DNA from 3 places in the Streptococcus gingivalis genome. Region 1 is predicted to be linked to each of the others. Evidence: predicted binding sites of a transcription regulator. Region 1 holds the regulator's gene; each other region holds the start of a gene.
What was found. The regulator Rex, encoded in region 1, represses fermentation and respiration genes when NADH is low (regulators of the CRP and FNR family bind a similar motif). The targets are predictions, from matches to a motif close to TTGTGAANTANTTCACAA.
Positions count from the first base shown of each region.

Region 2: the regulator Rex is predicted to act here: its motif matches at 2,461-2,478, upstream of SM122_RS02835 ((S)-acetoin forming diacetyl reductase).
Region 3: the regulator Rex is predicted to act here: its motif matches at 4,107-4,124, upstream of SM122_RS05400 (class II fructose-bisphosphate aldolase).

Region 1 covers NZ_JAYKTO010000001.1:449,130-456,665, reverse strand. Annotated here, with positions in the region: gene gyrA (DNA gyrase subunit A) at 1-1,797, shown strand, start outside; gene SM122_RS02155 (class A sortase) at 1,811-2,554, shown strand; gene SM122_RS02150 (porphobilinogen deaminase) at 2,724-3,002, shown strand; gene radC (RadC family protein) at 3,057-3,740, shown strand; gene SM122_RS02140 (redox-sensing transcriptional repressor Rex) at 3,943-4,590, opposite strand; gene SM122_RS02135 (DUF4649 family protein) at 4,721-4,936, opposite strand; gene SM122_RS02130 (DUF1831 domain-containing protein) at 4,938-5,285, opposite strand; gene SM122_RS02125 (cysteine desulfurase family protein) at 5,295-6,407, opposite strand; gene SM122_RS02120 (ribose-phosphate diphosphokinase) at 6,417-7,373, opposite strand; gene SM122_RS02115 (CYTH domain-containing protein) at 7,446-7,536, opposite strand, start outside.
Region 2 covers NZ_JAYKTO010000001.1:574,822-582,357, forward strand. Annotated here, with positions in the region: gene SM122_RS02825 (haloacid dehalogenase-like hydrolase) at 1-788, opposite strand, end outside; gene SM122_RS02830 (SP_0198 family lipoprotein) at 1,105-1,524, shown strand; gene SM122_RS02835 ((S)-acetoin forming diacetyl reductase) at 1,573-2,337, opposite strand; gene SM122_RS02840 (MIP/aquaporin family protein) at 3,005-3,706, opposite strand; gene glpO (type 1 glycerol-3-phosphate oxidase) at 3,776-5,602, opposite strand; gene glpK (glycerol kinase GlpK) at 5,636-7,144, opposite strand; gene SM122_RS02855 (helix-turn-helix domain-containing protein) at 7,454-7,536, opposite strand, start outside.
Region 3 covers NZ_JAYKTO010000001.1:1,087,173-1,094,708, forward strand. Annotated here, with positions in the region: gene SM122_RS05385 (ABC transporter permease) at 1-799, opposite strand, end outside; gene SM122_RS05390 (ABC transporter ATP-binding protein) at 801-1,793, opposite strand; gene SM122_RS05395 (alpha/beta fold hydrolase) at 2,155-3,093, opposite strand; gene SM122_RS05400 (class II fructose-bisphosphate aldolase) at 3,178-4,059, opposite strand; gene SM122_RS05405 (hypothetical protein) at 4,404-4,856, opposite strand; tRNA gene SM122_RS05410 (tRNA-Leu) at 4,937-5,022, opposite strand; gene SM122_RS05415 (CTP synthase) at 5,288-6,901, opposite strand; gene SM122_RS05420 (B3/B4 domain-containing protein) at 7,075-7,536, opposite strand, start outside.

The sequences.
Region 1 (7,536 bases):
GTCATGGGGAAATCAGGTATCCACAAAGCCTATGAAACAGGGAAAGGCTCGATCGTTCTTCGTTCTCGTACAGAGATTGAAGTGACCAAGAGTGGCCGTGAACGGATTGTTGTCACTGAGTTCCCTTATATGGTCAATAAAACCAAGGTTCACGAGCACATCGTTCGCTTGGTGCAAGAAAAACGGATCGAAGGGATTACAGCTGTACGTGATGAATCAAACCGTGAAGGGGTTCGTTTTGTGATTGAGGTCCGCCGAGATGCTTCGGCTAACGTTATTTTGAACAACCTCTTTAAGATGACGCAAATGCAAACCAATTTTGGATTCAATATGTTGGCGATCCAAAGTGGTGTTCCAAAGATTCTTTCTCTTCGCCAAATTTTAGGGGCTTATATTGAGCACCAGAAAGAAGTGGTGACTCGCCGGACCATCTTTGATAAAGAAAAAGCGGAAGCACGTGCCCATATTTTAGAAGGTTTGCTCATTGCTTTGGATCACATCGATGAAGTGATCCGGATCATCCGCAATAGCCAGACAGATGCTGAAGCACAGGCTGAATTGATGGCGAAGTTCAAGCTTTCTGAACGTCAAAGTCAAGCCATTTTGGACATGCGTCTTCGTCGTTTGACCGGTTTGGAACGAGACAAGATCCAAAGTGAATACGATGATTTGGTTGCCTTGATTGCCGATTTGGCTGATATTTTGGCGAAACCAGAACGTGTGGCGACCATCATCAAGGAAGAATTGGAAGAAGTCAAACGCAAGTTTGGCGATGCTCGCCGAACTGAGTTGATGATCGGAGAAGTCCTTTCTCTTGAAGATGAGGACTTGATTGAAGAAACAGATGTCTTGATCACCCTTTCTAACAAAGGCTACATCAAACGTCTGGACCAAGCGGAATTTACGGCTCAAAAACGTGGTGGACGTGGGGTTCAAGGAACTGGTGTCAAAGATGATGACTTTGTCCGTGAACTGGTCTCTACGAGCACCCATGATCATTTGCTCTTCTTTACCAATAAGGGGCGTGTCTATCGTCTGAAAGGTTATGAGATTCCAGAATATGGCCGGACAGCCAAAGGATTACCAATCGTCAACCTCTTAAAATTGGACGAAGGTGAATCGATTCAAACCATTATCAATGTGGAGCAAGATCGCAGTGACGAAGCTTATCTCTTCTTTACGACGCGACAAGGTTTGGTCAAGCGGACCAATGTAGCTGAATTTTCAAATATCCGTCAGAACGGTCTCAAAGCTCTGAATCTACGTGATGAGGATGAATTGATCAATGTCTTCCTTACAGACGGTAATACTGACGTCATTATCGGTACCAAGTATGGTTATTCTGTCCGCTTTAATGAGGCTGTAGTCCGGAATATGGGGCGTTCTGCCACAGGTGTACGTGGTGTGAATCTCCGGGAAGGAGACAAAGTTGTTGGTGCAAGTGTCGTCACCGATCAGGATGAAGTATTGATCATTACCGAAAAAGGTTATGGAAAACGCACCATAGCGAGCGAATACCCAACTAAAGGCCGTGGCGGTAAAGGAATCAAGACAGCCAATATTACAGAGAAAAATGGTGCATTAGCTGGTCTTTTAACTGTTAAAGGGGATGAAGACCTGATGATCATCACTGATACTGGGGTCATGATCCGGACGGGTGTGGCCAACATTTCTCAGACAGGTCGTTCCACTCAGGGAGTGAAAGTGATGCGACTTGATCAGGATGCTAAAATTGTGACCTTTACAACAGTGCAACCTGATGAAAAGGATGAAGAAGTAGTGGAAGAAAACGAATAGATAAGGGGACAGCATGTCACGCAAAAGAAAAAAGAAAAAGAGTTTACGTAATGCTCTTATCAACATCGTTGCAACACTTTTGATTATTCTCTCGCTTCTCTTGATTTTCAATGCTCCGATCCGTAATATGATTATGGTTTGGCATACCAACCAATACCAGGTTAGCAAGGTCGATAAAAAAACCATTGACAAGAATAAAGAAGTGAAGACGAGCTTTGATTTTCAACATGTCCAGTCACTCTCGACGGAAGCCGTCATCAATGCCCAATGGCAAGCTCAAAAGCTACCAGTAATTGGGGGAATTTCGATTCCTGAATTAAACATGAACCTTCCGATCTTTAAGGGGCTTGAAAATGTAGCCCTCTACTACGGAGCAGGGACCATGAAGGAAAACCAAGTCATGGGGCAAGGCAATTATTCTCTTGCTAGTCACCACGTGTTTGGTCTAACTGGAGCAAATGCCATGTTATTCTCACCATTAGAGAAAGCCAAGGCGGGTATGAAGATCTACATCACGGACAAAGAAAAAATCTATACTTATGTCATCTCATCTGTTGAGACAGTGACTCCAGACCGTGTAGATGTTATTCAAGATCGTGAAGGCGTCAATGAGATCACCTTGGTGACCTGTGAGGATGCTGCAGCGACTTACCGTACGATTGTAAAAGGGAATTTGGAAACCTCTGTTGACTATGACAAGGCTCCAAAAGACATCCTGGATTCATTCAGCAAGTCTTATAATCAAATGCAACTTTAAGAAAATAAAGCCCGAGGCAGAGATGCTAGGGCTTTTTCTATGTAGGAAGCTAGGAGAAATTCTTGTAAAATTGTAAGAGATTGGTAATATTATGTAAGGAATTTGTCATAATATTGAGGGAAAATCAGTATATAATAGAGGAGAAAGAGTATGATAAGGAGGTAGAATAGTGACAAAAGAGCGAATTTATCATCTCTTGCATCATTTCTATAATCTCTTAGTAAACGATTTTCCACGAAATGGTTTAATTACGAAAGGTATCTACGAAGTAGAGCAGGTCTACCAAGCTTTAGAGGCCATTCCTCAGAGCCAGGAGTACTTGTTCCGCTGTGAAATTCAACAGTTTTTAAAGGAGCTTGAACAAGTTCAAACAGGTTATCAGATCCGCTTTAATAAAGATGAAGTCTTAGTGTTAGATGATTTGAAGGAAGAAATCGCCTGTAAATAATGAAAGGTTGTCGTTTTCTCCATTTATTACGAATTAATAAGTGAGGAGGAAATTATGTACGACATATCATTTATTGAACCATCTTTGCTTCCTAGAGAACGTTTGGTTTCTGAAGGAGTGGATAAGCTGAGTCACCAAGAATTGTTATCCATTCTCTTACGGACAGGCAATAAGCAAAAAAGCGTTTATGAGATTGCACAAGGTCTTTTGAGCTCAGTTAATAGTTTAAAGGAGTTAAGTCAATTAACCCTAGAGGAGCTACAGGAAATCTCTGGCATTGGCCGGGTGAAGGCCATCGAACTTCAGGCTGTGATTGAGTTTGGACGAAGGATTCATAAAGACGAATTAATGAGTTCTGAACAGATCATGAGCAGTCAGAAATTGGCCCATAAAATTCAACAGGAAATCGGCCATAAGAAACAGGAGCACCTGGTTGCTCTCTATTTAAATACGCAGAATGAAATTATTCATCAGCAGACCATTTTTATTGGAACCGTGAATCGAAGTATTGCGGAGCCACGTGAAATCCTGCATTATGCACTGAAGCACATGGCAACCTCTATCATCTTGGCTCACAATCATCCATCTGGTGCCGTATTTCCGAGTAAAAATGATGATGAAGTAACGCAACGAGTTTTAGAGGCCTGTGAAGTGATGGGCTTAACCCTATTAGATCACTTGATTGTATCTGAAGAAAACTATTATAGTTACCGTGAAGAAACCGATTATTTGGTATAAAATAGAGAGTGGGACAGAAATCGGTAATTCGTTAGAATTCGATTTCGTCGTCCCACCTCCGCACAGTTGAGTAGGGCTGTAAAAGCTGATGAAATCAGCGTAGTAGAGCCCACTCAACCACTGCGTCTTGCTCGACAATCCAAAAATAATTGAGAGGCTAGGACTTTTGTCCCAGCCTCTTTTCTTGTTAATGTATAAGTCTTTATTCTTCGTTTTTTCGCATGAAATAAAGGAGTGTTTGCAATTCACTAGTGAGATCGACATATTGGACGACGACATCCTTAGGGACTGTCAGATGCACTGGTGAGAAGCTAAGGATTCCCTTGACCCCAGCGTCTACTAAAAGACTAGCAACTTCCTGCGCTTTAATACTTGGGACAGTTAAAATTGCTGTTTGAATGCCTTCTTTTTTGAGATTCTCTTTGATCGTAGAAATCCCATAAATGGGGATCCCATCCTTACTTTTGGTATTAATCAGTTCATGATCATCTACATCAAAAGCCATGACAATTTTCATCTTATTGCGTTCATGGAAGCGATAGTTGAGGAGCGCACTTCCCATATTTCCGATCCCCACAATAGCGACATTGGTAATGGCATTGTCATTTAAGAGATCGGCAAAGAAGTTCATCAGTTTTTTTACGTCATAACCAAATCCACGTCTTCCTAATTCACCAAAATATGAGAAATCTCGTCGAACAGTAGCAGAGTCAATCCCAATTGCATCAGCAATTTGCTTGGAATTGGCGCGCTCTATTTTTTCAGAGTTAAAGCGTTTAAAAATGCGGTAGTAGAGCGATAAGCGTTTTGCTGTTGCGCGTGGAATTGGAGTATTTTTATCATGTTTCACAATATCACAACCTTTCCCTCTTATTGTATAGGAAGATTGTGAAAAAATCAACTATCTAGAGTGGTTTTTCAAAAATATTTTTGTCTAAAGAAAAAGCTGATGACGATGGGAGAGTTCCATCAGCATCAGCTTAGTTTTCAGCTTGTTCTACCTTTTTCAAAAAAGCATAGAGTCCATCGACTCGTCCTGTATAGGGGAGCTTTTCCCCCTTGTATTCAATGGATACGATTGAGTAAGAGTCAGGCAGGGTTACACAGCCTGAAAAATCTAGGATGCAGGCTGCAAGGTCGGGATAAGTAGTCGTTCGTTCTACTTGGTAAGCATCGATATAAGTTAGGGTTACCATATTAGGCCTCTGTTTTGTTGAAAATTTCTCTTTCGACAAGACTATCCATTAAGAAATAGAATTTTTGTTGGATAATGTCATTTTCTGGATTTTTAAAAATATTAACCAGGCGAAGCCCAGACTTGTCTGTAATATTGATCTTAAAACCTGTCAAATCTTTATTGAAAATGATTTTAAGTAGGAAGCCTTCGCCACTATTTGGAACGGCTTCGAGCAAACGATTTAACTCGTAATTTCCAACTTTTGTAACAGCGAATGTATTGTCACGTAAGGTATATTTTTTAACATTTGGGTGTAGACTATAGGTATATTTGCAGTCTTTCAATGAAACACTTGTTTCAAAAGCCATATTGTTCTCCTATGATATAATTTCTTTAAGTTTTGAGAGGAAGTCTTGAACCTCCTCTACGGTATTGAGTTCTGAAAAACTAATTCGAAGGGATTCTTTTAGGCGTGAGCTATCTTTTCCATATAGCGCCTCAAGGACATGGCTGGGTTGAACTGTACCAGCGGTACAAGCAGAACCTGTAGAGACAGAAATTCCAGCAAGATCGAGTCGCATCAGTAAAACGTCATTTTGGACACCCGGAAAGCCAAGGTTCCAAACAAATGGAATATGGTCGTCATTCGCATTTACGTAGTAGTCGTAGGCTGCTAAACCATTGACTAGCTCTTGGCCGAGTTTTTGAACCTGGTTGAAATTTTCTTCTTGATGAAGTGTAGCTTGCTGAAGCGCGGTTGCCATCCCGACAATAGAAATGAGATTTTCCGTGCTGGCTCTCATCTTACTTTCCTGATCCCCCCCATGGATGAGATTATCAAAATCTGGGACGGCTGCATAAAGGAAGCCGACTCCCTTTGGTCCGTGGAATTTGTGGGCAGAAGCACTGAGAAAATCAATTCCCAACTCTTCGGGATAGACAGGGACCTTTCCGATTGCTTGGACCGCATCAACGTGAAAGGCAGCTGGATGATCTTTTAAGAGTTCTCCGATTTCTTTAATCGGTAGAAGATCGCCTGTCTCGTTATTGGCAAACATGGTAGAGACAAGAATGGTATCCGGTCTAAGAGCCGCCTTGATATCACTAGCCTGAATGCGTCCATCTCTTGGTTGGACGATCGTAACTTCAAATCCGAAACGTTCTACAAGATATTCGATGGGTTCAAGAACCGCATGGTGTTCCAAAGCGGTCGTAATGATGTGTTTGCCATCTGCTTGGTGTTTCAAGCAGTAGCCTTTTATAACGGTATTATTACTTTCTGATCCACCTGAAGTGAAGAAAATACGATTTGGAAGAGTATGGAGAGACTGAGCAATTTGCTCGCGAGATTCTCGGAGAAGTTTACTAGCCATCCGTCCATGAGCATGAAGGCTCGATGGATTTCCAAAAGTGGTCTTCATAGTTTCAGACATTTTATCAATGACTTCAGGTAGAAGGGGAGTTGTTGCGGCATTATCAAAATATATCACATTAAGACCTTATTTCTTATGGTAGGCAAATAGAGGACTAACAGGTTTTCTTTCTTGAATGCGAACAATAGCTTCAGCGATCAGTTCGCTAGCTGTCAGATAGTTAATATTTTTTGGTGTTGGTCCATTTGGAGCAACAGAATCGGTTACTAAGATTTCTTTGATCGGAGCTTGATCTAATAATTCAACAGCACCTTTAACAAATAAGCCGTGGCTTGATACAGCATAAATTTCAGTAGCCCCTTCGCGTTCGACAATTTTCGCAGCTTCTGAGAATGTCTTACCAGTATTGAGGATATCGTCAATCAAGATTGCTTTCTTATCTTTAACATCCCCGATGATATAGCCATAATCACGGTTCGCATCATCTTGCTCGTAATCAATGATGGCAATCGGTGCATCAAGATATTCTGCTAAACTACGAGCCCGTTTGACACCTGAGTTTTTAGGGCTGACGACTACAACATCTGGACCTGTTAGACCTTTGTTGATGTAGTGCTCTGCAAAAAGTGGAATGGTAAAGAGGTTATCCACGGCAATATCAAAGAAACCTTGGACCTGAACAGCATGGAGATCAAGTGTGACGACGCGATCCACCCCAGCTTTGACCAACATGTTTGCGACGAGCTTAGCTGTGATTGGTTCGCGAGGAGCAGCAGTTCGGTCTTGGCGAGCATAGCCAAAATAAGGCATGACCACATTGACGGTGTTTGCGCTAGCCCGTTGGCAAGCATCCACCATGATTAACAATTCCATCAAGTGATTGTTAACAGGAAAACTGGTTGATTGAATGATATAAATATCATATCCACGAACACTTTCCTCAATATTGACTTGGATTTCACCATCTGAAAACTGACGGGATGAAATTTTCCCAAGCGGAACCCCAGCATGATCCGCGATTTTTTGCGCAATCTCTGGGTTTGAATTGAGAGAGAAGAGCTTCATATTTTTTTTATCTGACATGTGATTCCAACCTCATTTAGATTTTTGATCTTAGCACTATTTTAGCAAAAATTTGCGATAATTTCAGCTTTTTTACAATCTTTCAGCTAATCTAGCGATTTTATTTTTTGCTGCTTTGTAGACGATTCCATGGTCTGAAATGAACTGATGAAAATTTTCTTCC
Region 2 (7,536 bases), 130 kb from region 1:
TTTACTGCGCGAACACCACGTTTAAATTTGATTTCTACTTGACCAGCTTCACCCTTCAAGCTTTCTGGGCTCACCCAAGTTTCATAAACTAAATCTTCTTTTAAGGCACGTTCAATTGATTTTTCAGATAAGGCTTGAACTTCTTCTGAAGTCATACCTGTAAATAAGTAGGTAACCCATGGATAAGAAATATCTGAACTGAAAGTTCCACCAATTGCTTCGTAAAGATAACGTAATTTAGCACTGAAATCTTTATATTCGTCTAATTGTTTCACTTCATCAAGACTCTTAGTCCCCTTGAAACCTTTGTATTCGTTATAAAGAACAGTATAATCAGAAACGATATCCTTAGCAATCTTATCAATGTTGACAGGATTTCCTTGTTTATTGTTATGATCTTCTTTAAAGTTATCCTCTGGGATATTTGTACGAATAGCCTTATCTAACTCTTCCGGTGTCATCTTAAATTCCAAGTTTTCGATCTGATAAGTGAAGGTTGCTTCACCGATATCATTGATGACGGTTGTGTTATCCCAGTCAAATACAGCATATGGTTTTGCTGATTCATCATATTTAGAGCTAGATTTACCATTATCTTTAATGACATTGCTTAATTTCTTATATAGCTTATCCTCCCACTGACCACGATTGAGTACTTGATCTTCCTTAGAAACACTTGTTTCTTGTTTAGCTTTACTAGGCTCTGTTGTTTTGGATGACTGAGAAGCCTGGCACCCAACCATAAATAAGGCTAAACCACAAACGAAAAAGAGACGATGTTTCTTCATAAGAAAACCTCCAAAATAAAATTTAATTAGAAAAAAGGCAATAAAGGACCTATGATTTGAAACGGTTGCGCCATTGCAATCATAGGCCTCATTGCCTTTTATATTATTCCACACCCATTATACTAATTAGCAGATAGAATGTCAACCGAAAACGGTTACATTTTTTCGCCATTCTTATTCTAATCGTGTCAGAAACTACATCTTCTAATGTTTTCATGCTAACTGAGGGATTCATTCTCTTTCAGAAAAGTCATTTTCATTGAGTTCTCCTTCTTCCTTTGCTATACTTTGGGTATCAAAGAAAGGAGACAAGCCTATGACATTGTCCAATAAATTCACACTTTCTCTTGCCTCACTGGCAGTTCTTGGTCTTTTAGCAGCCTGCTCGAACCAGACAGCTCAAACACCTGCAAGCTCTGCTAGTTCACAACAGATCGCATCAAGCGCTTCAAACTCTAAGGATTCTCAAACTGCTAGCCAGGGTGAAAATCTTGATGGTACATACAAAGGGACTGATGAAACTGATCAGATCACTTTGACCCTCTCTGGTACAACTGGCACATGGGAAGAGGTTGAAAGTGATGGCGAGAAAGAAAGCAAGCCTGTAACCATTCACGCTGACAATCATACTCTTACTGTAGGGGATGATCTCAAATTTTACAAACTAGAAGGTAACCAACTCACTATTGAAGATGACGATCGCGATCCTTCTGATACCATTGTATTAACGAAATAGCATAAAAAATAAGAGGTTAGGATGTTGATCCCACCTCTTTTTTTCATCTTAATGGAACTGCATTCCACCATCCACGATAATGGTTTGGCCTGTGATGTAGTTTGAATCAGGTCCAGCAAGGAAGCTGACCGCTGCTGCTACATCTTCTGGTTCAGAAAGACGTTTCAAAGTGATATCTTTAGCGAATGTTTGCATACCCCATTCGTCATCTTTACCTGCGTTCTTACCTACTTCATGAGCGATATCATACATCATTGGAGTCTTAACGATACCAGGTGCATACGCATTGACAGTAATACCTGAATCAGCCAAGTCACGTGCCAAAGTTTGAGTGATACCACGAACTGCAAACTTAGTACCACCATAGACAGTCAAGTTAGGGTTACCTACAACACCTGCTTGTGAAGTTGCATTGATGATTTTTCCGCCATGGCCAAGCGCCTTGAATTGAGCTTGTGCAGCTTGAGCACCCCAGATGACACCACCAACGTTGATGGCAAAAGTGCGTTCAAATTGTTCTTCTGTAATCGTATCAAGTGGTGTAGTTGGAGCAACACCAGCGTTGTTAACGACAACATTTAAATCTCCGAAATGATCCACAACTTTTTGGAAAGCTGCAGCCACTTCAGCTTGTTTGGAGACATCAGCAACGACCGCAAAAGCATTCTCTGCTGATAACTCAGCTACTGCTTTTTCTGCTGTCTCAGCATTGTAGTCTAAGACTCCGACCTTGAAGCCATCTTGTACCAATCGTTTTGCAATCGCAAAACCGATCCCTTGACCTGCACCTGTGACAATAGCTACTTTAGACATATGATTCCTCCTTGGTATCCCCGATACCAGCAAACGTTCATAGAAGAACAGCAAAGGTTGACAGTCAGTTTTGGGTGAATCTATCATAAGTTCCTTCCAAAACTATGCTAACAGTATACTCCTTTGTGAAAAAAGTGTCAAACTCTAGCCTGTTATTTTCTAAAGTATTTTACAATCTATCTTATCTTTATTTAGTAATAGATTAACTGATTATAATAATTTTGAAAAGGGTTTTATATCTTGACAAAAACACTCCTATTGCCTATTGTTTTGGGCCTTATTTCATGCTACACTAATTATAAGACAATCAAATAATAAGGAGATCTAACAATGAAAGAATTCATGGATAAATTGAATAACCTACCTAAACCAGTTCAATACATTATTGCGATCATTATTTTCTTTATTGCGTTTTACATTTCTTATAGCTTGTTTTAAGTTAGAACGTACAAAGCTCTCTTTATCTGATACAGTATTTTAAAAGAGAGTGGGACAGAAATCGGTAATTCGTTAGAATTCGATTTCGTCGTCCCACCTCCTCACAGTTGAGTAGGGCTGTAAAAGCTGATGAAATCAGCGTGGTAGAGCCCACTCAACCACTGCGTCTTGCTCGATAATCCAAAGACAATTGAGAGGCTAGGACTTTTGTCCCAGCCTCTTTCATTTTTTAAAACATTTTAAAGACTGCTACTGCAAGTACTGCACCGATGATTGGACCAACTACTGGGATCCAAGCGTAACCCCAGTCACCATCTCCTTTGTTAGGAATAGGAAGGAGGCTGTGCATGATACGAGGTCCTAGGTCACGAGCTGGGTTGAGAGCGCAGCCTGTAGTTCCACCGAGAGACAAACAAATCCCTGCAATCAAGGTACCAACGGCAAAAGTACCAAGTCCTGCTTGAAGGTCATAAAGACCAAGTGCAAAGATGGTCAATAGCAAAACAAAGGTTCCAAGGATTTCACTGATTAGATTGGAAGTAGTGTCTTTGATAGCTGGACCTGTACTGAAGGTTGCAAGGATATTTCCAGGATTTTCTTCTGCTAGGTAATGCGGTTTGAACTGTAACCAGACAAGGACTTGCCCTACCATGGCTCCAGCGAATTGAGCGATGATATAAGGAATCACAGATGCCCAAGCTAGTCCACCATTAAGAGCAACCCCAATTGTCACCGCTGGATTCAAATGTGCCGGACTTAACTTGCCAGAGATAAAGGCTGCCACTGCAACTGCAATCCCCCAACCAAGAGTAATGACGATCCAACCTGAGTTATGGCTCTTCGTTTTCGGAAGAACCACTCCTGCTACAACCCCATTTCCCAAAAGAATCAGGATTAAGGTCCCTAAAAATTCACCAAATAATTCTTTCATATGATTTATTTCTCCATTATAAAGAGGGGCCGGTCAGATATTCTTCTTTCCAACCCCTTTTTGTTTTTCTTAATTTTTTAATGCTGCCAAGTCATTGTTTTCCAAAGCGACTTGCAAGTCTTGACGGTAGCCAGCTTTTTCTTCTTCTGACCATTCATAGAAGCGTCCCATTTCATCCAAAACAGGTTCGACAATTGCATCTAAGCTATCTCGCATGAAGAGCATGTGGTTCGTCCGACGAAGAAGGAAGTCAACTGGGCTAAGTGCCAATTCATTGCGCATTGCATAGTGAAGTGATAAGGTATCTGCTAGGCTCAATCCAGGTGCTTGTTCCACGCTATGAGCGAGGGCGAAGACCTTAGGTGCATTAGAACCGTATAGGTTAGCTAGGTAGTGAGCTTCCTTGCTATCCAAGCCACGAGATACGCCAAGTTGAGCAAAGGCTTCGATTTCAGAATCCACGTTCGTTGGGTTAATTTCTCCACCTGATACTGGATAGGTCTTAGAGTTGATCAATTTGAACTGACGGTCAAATTCTTCCTTGAGAATGGTCAAGACACGCTCCATCGCTCCTTCAGCCATCTTGCGGTAGTCTGTAATCTTCCCACCAGCCAGGGTCAAAAGACCATTGTCATCGCGGTCTAAGCTTGATCCACGAGAAACAGCAGATGGATCCAAATGTTTTTCAGAAGTGCTGCCTTCCAAGTGGCTGATTGCTGATTCAACATCTTCACGCGATTTTTCTTTAGAAAGATAGCCTTCAACTGTTGCAATCAAAGCATTAAAGCTTTCATCACTGATAGTGCCGTTGTTTCCACCATTGTAGTCAGAAGCACTGTTTCCTGAGATCAACGGACGAAGACCAGCCCAGCTACTTTCGATATCATCGATGGTGATGTGAGCTTCTGGGAAGCGGTTATTCACGATTCCTAACAAGTAGTCGACATCTTCTTGAGTTACTGTTGGATGCTCTAAGTCGCCAGTGTAGTCCGTGTCAGTCGTTCCGAAGTAAGTTTTGTTTTCACGTGGCAAGACGAAGACCATCCGACCATCTCCAAGACCAGTATCAAAGTAGACTGGTTGAGAAACTTTGATCTTGCTTGAATCTACGACCAAGTGAACACCCTTGGTTGGACGCATTTGTGAATGCTGCTCTCCATCGTTTGAGAGGTTACGCACTTTATCGCTCCAAGGACCAGTTGTATTAATCACCAATCGTGCCTTGATTTCAAAGACTTGATCAGTCAAGAGATCACGCGCCACTACACCTGTAATCTTACCAGATTCATCAAAGAGGAATCCTTCTGCTTTTACGTGGTTGGCAATGAGGGCCCCATCTTGGTTGGCACGTTTGATATTTTCAATCACCAAACGAGCATCGTTGTTACGGAAGTCTAGGTAGACCCCACCTCCGACTAGACCTTCTTGTTTCAACTCAGGCTCACGAGCCAACACTTCTTCTTTGGTCAAGACCTTGTTGGCTGCTGGTGTATTGCTGACACCTGCCAAGAGGTCATAGAGGTCCATGGCTACCTTGAGACGGAAGAGGCTAAAAGTTGCCCCATCTTCATCATAGACTGGTAAGAGCATTGGGTCTGGTTTTGGAATATGAGGAGCAATTTGTTGCACTACTGCACGTTCTGATACCGTATCTGATACCACTTCTACGTCAAATTGTTTGAGGTAACGAAGTCCACCGTGGACCAATTTTGTTGAACGGCTTGATGTCCCTTCCGCAAAGTCCTGCATTTCAATCAAACCTGTTTCAAGACCACTTGCTGCTGCCTGCAAGGCTACCCCAGCACCTGTGATCCCTCCCCCGATAATCAAAAGATCCAGGGTGCGTTCTTGCATTTTCTTAATCGATAATTCACGAGTTTTCTTTGAAAATTCCATAATTCTTCACTTTCTATCCTACTGAAGTCTTGACTAGTCTTCAATTTCTGCAAAGAGTTGGGTAGCTTTAACAGCTTTCTTCCATCCCTTGTAGAGTTGTTCTTTACGAGATTCGTTCATAGAAGGCTCGAAGAGTTCACTAGTTGCATTGAGTTCTTTCAATTCATCTAGGTCTTTCCAGTAGCCGACTGACAGGCCAGCAAGGAAGGCTGCCCCCAAAGCTGTTGTTTCCAAGTTTTTAGCACGAGCGATATCAATACCAAGAATATCCGCTTGGAACTGCATCAAGAAGTTATTCATAGCTGCTCCACCGTCCACTTTAAGGACTTGAATAGCCGTCTTAGCATCAACCTGCATAGTATCGATGATATCCCGTACTTGGTAAGCAATGGATTGAAGAGTCGCCTTAATAAAGTCTTCTTTGGTTGTTCCACGAGTCAAGCCAAAGACAGAACCACGAGCATTTTGATTCCAGTATGGTGCTCCTAGACCTGTGAAGGCCGGTACCACATAAACTTCATCATTGTTGTGAGAATCACGCGCATATTTTTCAGATTCAGGTGAGTTTTCCACCATACGAAGACCATCACGAAGCCATTGAATGGCACTACCCGCGATAAAGATGGATCCTTCTAAGGCATAGTATACTTTCCCGTTAATTCCATATCCAATGGTAGTTAACAAGTTATTTTCAGATAACTGCATCTCTTCACCTGTATTCATGATGATGAAAGATCCAGTACCGTAAGTATTTTTGACCATACCTGGTTCAAAGGCCAACTGTCCAAAGAGGGCTGCTTGTTGGTCACCCGCCATACCTGAGATAGGAACTTCTCCACCGTAGAAATGGAAAGGAGCTGTTTTTCCATAGATTTCAGAGTTTGAACGCACTTCTGGAAGCATAGCCTTAGGAATATTGAGGACTTCCAAAATCTCATCATCCCATTTTAGGTCTTTAATATTGTAGAGCATGGTACGAGCAGCATTTGAATAGTCTGTTACGTGAGAAGCTCCGTCTGTCAACTTCCAAACCAACCAAGTATCGATGGTTCCGAAAAGCAATTCTCCTTTTTCAGCCCGTTCTTGTGCTCCTTCTACATGGTCCAAGATCCAGCGAATCTTAGTTGCTGAGAAGTAGGCATCAATGACCAAACCTGTTTTTTGGTGGAATTTTTCGACATACCCTTGGCTCTTAAGCTGTTCAGCTAAAGGAGCAGTTTGGCGAGACTGCCAGACAATGGCATTGTAGATTGGAAGTCCAGTATTCTTATCCCAAACAACGGTTGTTTCCCGTTGGTTGGTAATTCCGATAGCTTCGATTTGTCCTGGTTTGATGCCACTCTCGATAAAGGCACCAGCGATAACAGACTGAACAGAGTTCCAGATTTCATTTGGATTGTGTTCAACCCAACCAGCTTGAGGGAAAATTTGCGTGAACTCTTTTTGGCTAGAGCTTACTTTTTCTCCTTTTTTATTGAAAATGATGGCTCTTGAACTTGTTGTTCCTTGGTCAATTGCCATAATGTATTTTTCTTGTGACATGAACTGTCCTCCTGGGAAAAAGAAATATTCTTTAGGAGACGTACTCCTTACATTTTCTATTATACAAAATAAACCGCTTTCATGTCATCAATTTTTTTAAGAATTTTAAAAAAATTGAGTAGATGGATTCAGAACCCTTGTTTCATAAGGATTTTTAAGACTTAGAAAAAATGAAATTTTTAGAAAAATCTAATAAAAAAGCTAGGAGGAACAATTCGTTTTGAATTTGTTCTGCCTAACCTCAAATTTTTTATTACTTCTAACTCAGCTCAATAATATCGTAAAAGTCTCATCAAGCATTGAATAGCTTTATTGACCTTCTTCTTGGTAGATCATCTGGCGAATATTGGCTAGATCGATCATATCTAAATCATATTTTAAATAATAGACAG
Region 3 (7,536 bases), 640 kb from region 1:
TAAATGACTGGACTCGTTTCCAAATCAACTGAGACAAGCCCACCATCACTATAAGCCAGAAAAACTGAAGCAAAAGTGCTTGAAGAATCTGACTAGCATCGTATTTCCCAACAATAATCATGACCGGAGTGTAAATTAAGGATGAGAAAGGTAAGAAGGACAGAATATCTGAAATGACCTTTGGAAAGAAAGCCAAGGGAATCAAACTCCCAGACATAAAGGCCACTATGGAAGTCTTAAGTAGGTTGGAACCCCAAAGATTTTTAAATACAAAGGCTGAAAATCCAAAGCAGATATTAAAGAAAAAGTTAATCAGATAGGCCAGCGTTAAGCTAAAAAGATAAAGGGTAGTTAGTCCCAGCACTTCTACAATCCCTTGCCCAGATAAGATTTTCATCAAAACAATGACACTTAAAAATGGCAGTCCAACAGAGATAAAAATCAACCACTTGGAACCAAGCTCCGTAAAGAGGTAAGAAGCCGCAAAATGCACTGGTCGCAACAAGCGCATGATAATGGAACCATCCTTGACCTCATCACCAATCATAAAGGAAGAATCCGACCTAGTCAGAAGATTAGTCACAAAACTCATGATGATGTAGAGGGTGATATCCGCCATACTGAAGCCCTGAATCAAAGGCTCCTGGGAGGAATCAAAGACAGCCTTCCATAGATAAAAAGCCACAAAAGCACCCATGACATCGCCAATCCGATAAAGAATAAAGTTGACTCGATAGCTAATCAACTCCTGAATCCCTGCATTGATAAAGGGTTTATAACGTCTCCACAATTTGACCATCTTAGAGCTCCTTTCGATAGAAGCGACGGATAATATCTTCAATATCCGTATCTACCATCTTCAAATCACGGACCTCAAAATCAGATAAGGTTTGCTTGATAATATCGGCCGACTGGTAGCGGGAACTATCGAATTCAATATTGAGAGTATTTCCTTGTCTATCAATGGACATATCAGGCAAACCCTCATAATGAGAGACTAGATGATTTTGACCTGGCGTCAGGTCAAAGGAGAGAGTCTTCATCTTTCCAAAGGTTTCCTTGAGCTGGCTAACCGTTCCATCAAAAATCTCCTGCCCCTTATCAATCATAAAAATCCGATCACAGAGTTGCTCAATATCACTCAAATCATGAGTAGTCAAGAGAATAGTTGTCTCTTCCTCCTGATTAATCTGGGTAATGGCCCGACGAATGTTGTCCTTGACCGACACATCCAAACCAATAGTCGGTTCATCTAAAAAGAGAACTTTGGGATTGTGAAGCAAGGAAGCCGCAATATCCGCCCGCATCCGTTGACCTAGTGAAAGAGTCCGCACAGGATCCTTGATAAATTCCTTCAAATCCAAAACTTCATTCAAAAAGTCCATACGCTTATGGAAAAGCGAGTCCGGTACATCATAGATCTCTTTCAAAACCGTGTAGGTCTCTTGCAGAGCCAAATCCCACCATAACTGGGTGCGTTGTCCGAAAACGACTCCAATATCCTTGACATAATCTTGGCGATTATCCTGCGGAATCTTGCCGTTAATCCGACAAAAACCAGATGTCGGTTTTAAAATCCCTGTCAGCATTTTGATGGTGGTTGACTTCCCAGCACCATTTGCCCCGATAAATCCTAAAATCTGCCCTTTTGGAACTTCAAAAGTTAAATCCTTGACCGCTTCAAAGGTCTGCTTTTCAGGATGAATAAAGGAGCGCAAGGCTCCCTTTAAACCCGGCTCCTTAACTGTCTTCACAAAATTTTTCCGAAGATGTTGCACTTCTATCATTGCCATATCTATCTCCCTATCGTAAGAAGCAACATTGTATTTTTGACCACAAATATTCTAAATCCTTACTTTCTACACTTACTCAATATTATTACAGAAGGCTTTATACCAACCTATTATAATCCAATAAAAAAAGGAATGCAAGCGTTTGCTTATAGATTATGAAATTAGAAATTTCTCTCTTGAAATAATGCTTTTGAGTCAGAAATTCTGGTTTAATAGTTTCCTTAAAACACCAAAAAACCTGCCCTTAGGGGCAGGCTTATTGTTAAGAAAAAGAATTTTTTTAATCGAGAAAATTAACGATTCTACTGTTAATCCTTCAGCATTTAATTATTATCATCAGTCTCAATGGATTTTTAAGCCCTCAATTATTCTCTAAAAATTTTTTAATACGAGAAACAATAGCATCGCTTTGATAATGATAGAGGTCGTGAGGCGCATCCATATAGTCGACTTGAACATTAGACTGGTCGCTTGCAAATCTCTCTGCATAACGTTGCCACTCTGATTGGCTAAAGGTCGTGCCTTCACCGTTAGAAACCAGGAGTAAGGCTGGAATTTTCGGATTAATGCTAGATGGAACTTTCTTGGCATTTTCCTTTGCCAAACGGGATTCATGAAGCATGGCTTGTGACATCAACTGCTTATATGCTAGTAATTTATATTGTTGTCGTTCAGTTTCAGTCAGAGTTGGATTTTTTATATAAAAGGACTCAGGGAAATAGCGTAATAAGCCAATCTTACTACTCCAATAAGCCACAGTAAGCAAGGCCTGATTATCCTTTAAATCCTCATAACTTGCTGGTAATGCCCAATCCAGACCAACCAAGGCTTTCACTTCATCAGGATACTTTTCCTGCCAAGCCAGACTTTCAAGACTAGCCATTGAATGAGAAAGAATCACATAAGGACCTGAAACATGAGCTTGCGCCAAAGCTTGACGGGTCTCAGAAAGGACCTCCATCACATCTCTTGAACGATCACTATCTTCACTAAAACCATATCCTGCTCGCTCCACGACAACAACTTTGTATTTTTTGGATAGGGAATCTGATAGATTCTTAAAGTCTAAAATAGGAGAGGCGATACCTGCACTGGAAAGAAAAACGATTGTTTCAGATCCTTCTCCTTTAACAGAGACATTCATTCGATGTCCATTGACTGTAACTTGTTTACCAATGGGTGTTAGAAGCTTACTTTCATTTCGTAAACTAAATTGATGAAAAACAAATGTAGCACCTAAAAAGAGCAGGAGAAAGCTACAAACGATCCAGCTAAACTGTTTAAATTTTTTCATAGGCATATTGTACAAAAATTAAATCCCGGAAGCAACTTTTCCCATACAAAAAAACAAGATCCACACGGGACCTTGCTTTCCTGTTTTCAATTAAGCTTTGCCTTCTGAACCGAATACGTCGATACGTTCTTCAACAGCTGCTGTAATTGCTTCGAAACCTGGTTTCAAGAATTTACGTGGGTCGAAGAGTTTCTTCTTATCGTATTCTGCTTCGTTTGCATCGTATTCACGTACGAATTGACGAGTAGCATTTGCAAATGCGATTTGGCATTCAGTGTTCACGTTAACTTTTGCAACACCAAGTTTGATCGCTGCTTGGATTTGATCGTCAGGGATACCTGATCCACCGTGCAATACGATTGGGAATCCTGGAACAGCTTCAGTCAATTTTTGCAAGTGGTCAAGGTGAAGACCTTTCCAGTTTGCTGGGTAAGGACCGTGGATGTTACCGATACCTGCAGCCAAGAAGTCGATTCCTGTAGCAACCATTGCTTTAGCATCTTCGATTGGTGCCAATTCACCGTCACCGATGATACCGTCTTCTTCACCACCGATAGTACCAACTTCAGCTTCTACTGAGATACCTTTAGCATGAGCTTTTTCAACGACATCTTTCGCCAATTTAAGGTTTTCTTCAACTGGAAGGTGTGAACCGTCAAACATGATTGAAGTGTAACCAGCTTCAATACATTCAAGAGCATCGTCGTAGTGACCATGGTCAAGGTGAATAGCAACTGGTACAGTGATACCCATTGATTCTACAAGGTTTTCAATAAGGGCTTTACATACTTTGTAACCACCCATGTATTTAGCAGCACCCATAGAAGTTTGGATAAGTACTGGAGCTTTCTTAGCTTCTGCTGCACGCAAGATAGCTTGAGTCCACTCAAGGTTGTTTGTGTTAAATCCACCAACTGCATAACCATTGTCACGAGCTGCTTGGACAAATTTTTCTGCTGAAACGATTGCCATGTGTAATAGGCCTCCTATAAATTTTTGTGGGATTGATCCCACTTACATTGTTTATTTTATCACTTTTTAGATGAAATTGCTAGCTTTTCCTGTGTCTTTAAGCACTTTCTTATGATAAATAGGGCGGAATCTCCTATCTCCTAAGGCTTTCATCCTAGCAAATAAGTAAAAGAGAGTGGAACAGAAATCCTAGCCTCTTAATTATTTTTGGATTGTCTAGCAAGACGCAGTGGTTGAGTGGGCTCTACTACGCTGATTTCATCAGCTTTTACAGCCCTACTCAACTGTGCGGAGGTGGGACGACGAAATCGAATTCTAACGAATTACCGATTTCTGTCCCACTCTCAATTCTCTTCTTTAAAATTTTTTAGCGAAAGGAGAAAGGCGATCCCGCAGATCACAAGGAGTGCTGCTACAACCCATTGAGAATAGAAATAAGCAGCAAATAACTGACTGTCGGTAAACATTTTTCCAAGAAGTCCGTTTAGCAATTCCTCAAGAAAGGGAATATTCTCACACACAGCAAGGATTGAGGCAAGAAAGAGAATAAAGCCTGCTATCAGAAAGAGATTGGGAATCCATCTTTTCATCCTTTTCTCTTCTCTGAGCAGATACTTAGAAGCAATCGCCACTAAAAAAATGAAAACATTCCATATGTTTAAGGCGATAAAATATCTAAAAGTATCCTTGTATGCGCCTATCCCCATCGCTAAAATCAGGATAGGACCGAAAAAATTAATGGCACTTCCCAATAGTGCAAAGAGACCATCGACCAAAACCAGATACTTCTTCTTCATGTTCTCACCTCATCTCACACCTATTCTACCACAAAGAGATTTGAAAACAAAAAAAGATAGCCGAAGCTATCTTGATCCGATGCGGAGAGAGGGACTTGAACCCTCACGACCTAAAGCGGTCACAGGATCCTTAGTCCTGCGCGTCTGCCAATTCCGCCATCCCCGCGATTGAGTACTTTACTAGTATATCAATCAACGACTTTTTTGTCAAGATTTTTTTCAAACTTTTTTCAGAGTTTGTCATTTTTTCACAAAAGGGAGTGGGAAAGAACTCCGACTAATTAAAAAGAGTTCGTCTTCCCACCCCCGCACAGTTGATTAGGTCATCTTTGGAGCTTGAAAAGCGAACAAAGATGCCAATCAACCACTGCGTCATGTAGTTATTACTATTATAGTCCAAAGGCTGGACACTTATTGCCCAGCCTTGATTTTTATTTGCTATCGTGGTTTTCAACTGCCGCTGTGATAAAGGCTGTGTAAAGTCCTTCTGGGCGGTTTGGACGGCTTGACAATTCTGGGTGGTATTGGCAAGCGACAAAGAATTTGTTTTCTGGGATTTCAACGATTTCGACCAAACGGTTGTCTGGTGAAACACCTGAGAAGACAAATCCTGCTTCTTCGAACTGTTCACGGAAAGCATTGTTAAACTCATAACGGTGACGGTGGCGACGTTGTACCACTTCTTGATGGTCATAGGCAGCAGCTGCTTTTGAGCCTCGTTTGAGTTTAGATGGGTAAAGACCGAGACGGAGCGTTCCTCCCATATCTTCCACATCGATTTGGTCTCGCATGATATCGATAATCGGATACTTGGTTTCTGGATCCAATTCGGATGAATTGGCCCCTTCCAAGCCTAAAACGTGACGGGCAAATTCGATACAGGTTAACTGCATACCCAAGCAGACACCCAACATTGGGACGTCCTGTTCACGCGCATACTTGATGGCTTGAATTTTTCCTTCTGTTCCCCGTTGACCAAAACCACCTGGGACGATGATTCCATCCGCATCTCCAAGGAGTTCTGCCACATTTTCAGCTGTCACATCATTGGCATTGACCCAATTAATCTTGACTTCTGCATCGTTGGCGTACCCTGAGTGCTTCAAGGCCTCAACGACAGAAATGTAGGCATCTTGCAATTCTACGTATTTTCCAACCAAGGAAATCTTGACCTGCTTCTTGAGGTTCATGACCTTGTCGACCATCGCAGACCATTCTGTCATATCTGCTGCAGGAACATCCAATTTCAAATGGTCACAAACGATTTGGTCCATATTTTGTGCTTGCAAGTTCAATGGGATTTGGTACAAGTGCTCCACATCAAGTGACTCGATGACAGCTTCTGGTGCCACATCACAGAATTGAGCCAACTTGTTCTTAATTCCTTGACCAGCTGGCTTTTCTGTACGGATGACCAACATATTTGGTTGAATCCCAAGACCACGAAGTTCTTTCACAGAGTGTTGCGTCGGCTTGGTTTTCATTTCTCCCGCAGCTTTCAAGTAAGGAAGAAGGGTGGTGTGGATATACATAACATTTTCAGCACCGACATCTGCCTTCATTTGACGAAGAGCTTCAAGGAATGGAAGGGACTCAATATCTCCAACTGTTCCTCCGACTTCTGTGATGATGACATCTGAATCCGTCGTCGTCGCTGCTCGTTTGATCTTTTCTTTCAAGGCATCTGTAATATGAGGAATCACCTGTACAGTCGCTCCCAAGTATTCTCCGCGACGTTCCTTGCGAAGGACTTCGCTATAAATTTTCCCTGTCGTCACATTTGAGTACTTATTCAGATTGATATCAATGAAGCGTTCATAGTGACCAAGGTCCAAGTCTGTCTCTGCGCCATCATCTGTGACAAATACTTCCCCGTGTTGGTAAGGGCTCATCGTCCCTGGGTCAATATTGATATAAGGGTCAAATTTTTGGATCGTCACTTTCAATCCACGATTTTTGAGCAAGCGACCAAGACTTGCTGCGACAATCCCTTTCCCGATGGATGATACGACACCACCCGTGACAAAAATATATTTTGTTGACATGTGCTTTCCTCTTCTTCTAATGTTGTAGAGGCCATTCCTCTTTGCAGAAAAAACAAAAATAGCTCCCTAATCTTTAGGGAGCTCCGACCTCAAAATGAGGTGCCCGAACAATATCTTACCGCAAATGGATTACTTTGTCAAATTGAAAATTTCATGAAAATGATTTTCGCTGTTTACACGACCTTTTCCACTCCATTTTGTGTGACGAGAAATTTCTCAAATTGAAGCTGAGGCATGCAAAGAGCAAGGTCCTTGTGGATTCGTTCTAGCGCTTCTAAACGCATCTCGACTGACGTCTCGGTATTTCCTTGGATGACAAAGAGGGCGTTTTGCGTAGTCTCCTCAAATTTGTAATGGTCACTATCGCGTACATCCAACCAAGCCAGAACTCCTTTTTGATCCCGGTAGACAGGATCTGTCGGTGCGACATGTTTTTCACTAGAAAGGATAGGGAGAAATAGTTCGTCTCTTTGACTCACTGTAAATTCAATCGGTCCCTCAATCTTATCTAGGTCATGTCCTCCGATCGCGAGAAAAGACTTCAGCGATTCGACATTATAGATATCGATGATGCTATTGATCTGAGGAAGAGCTCCTCGATGCTGGATGTTTCGGATAAGAGCTAGGACTGTTGG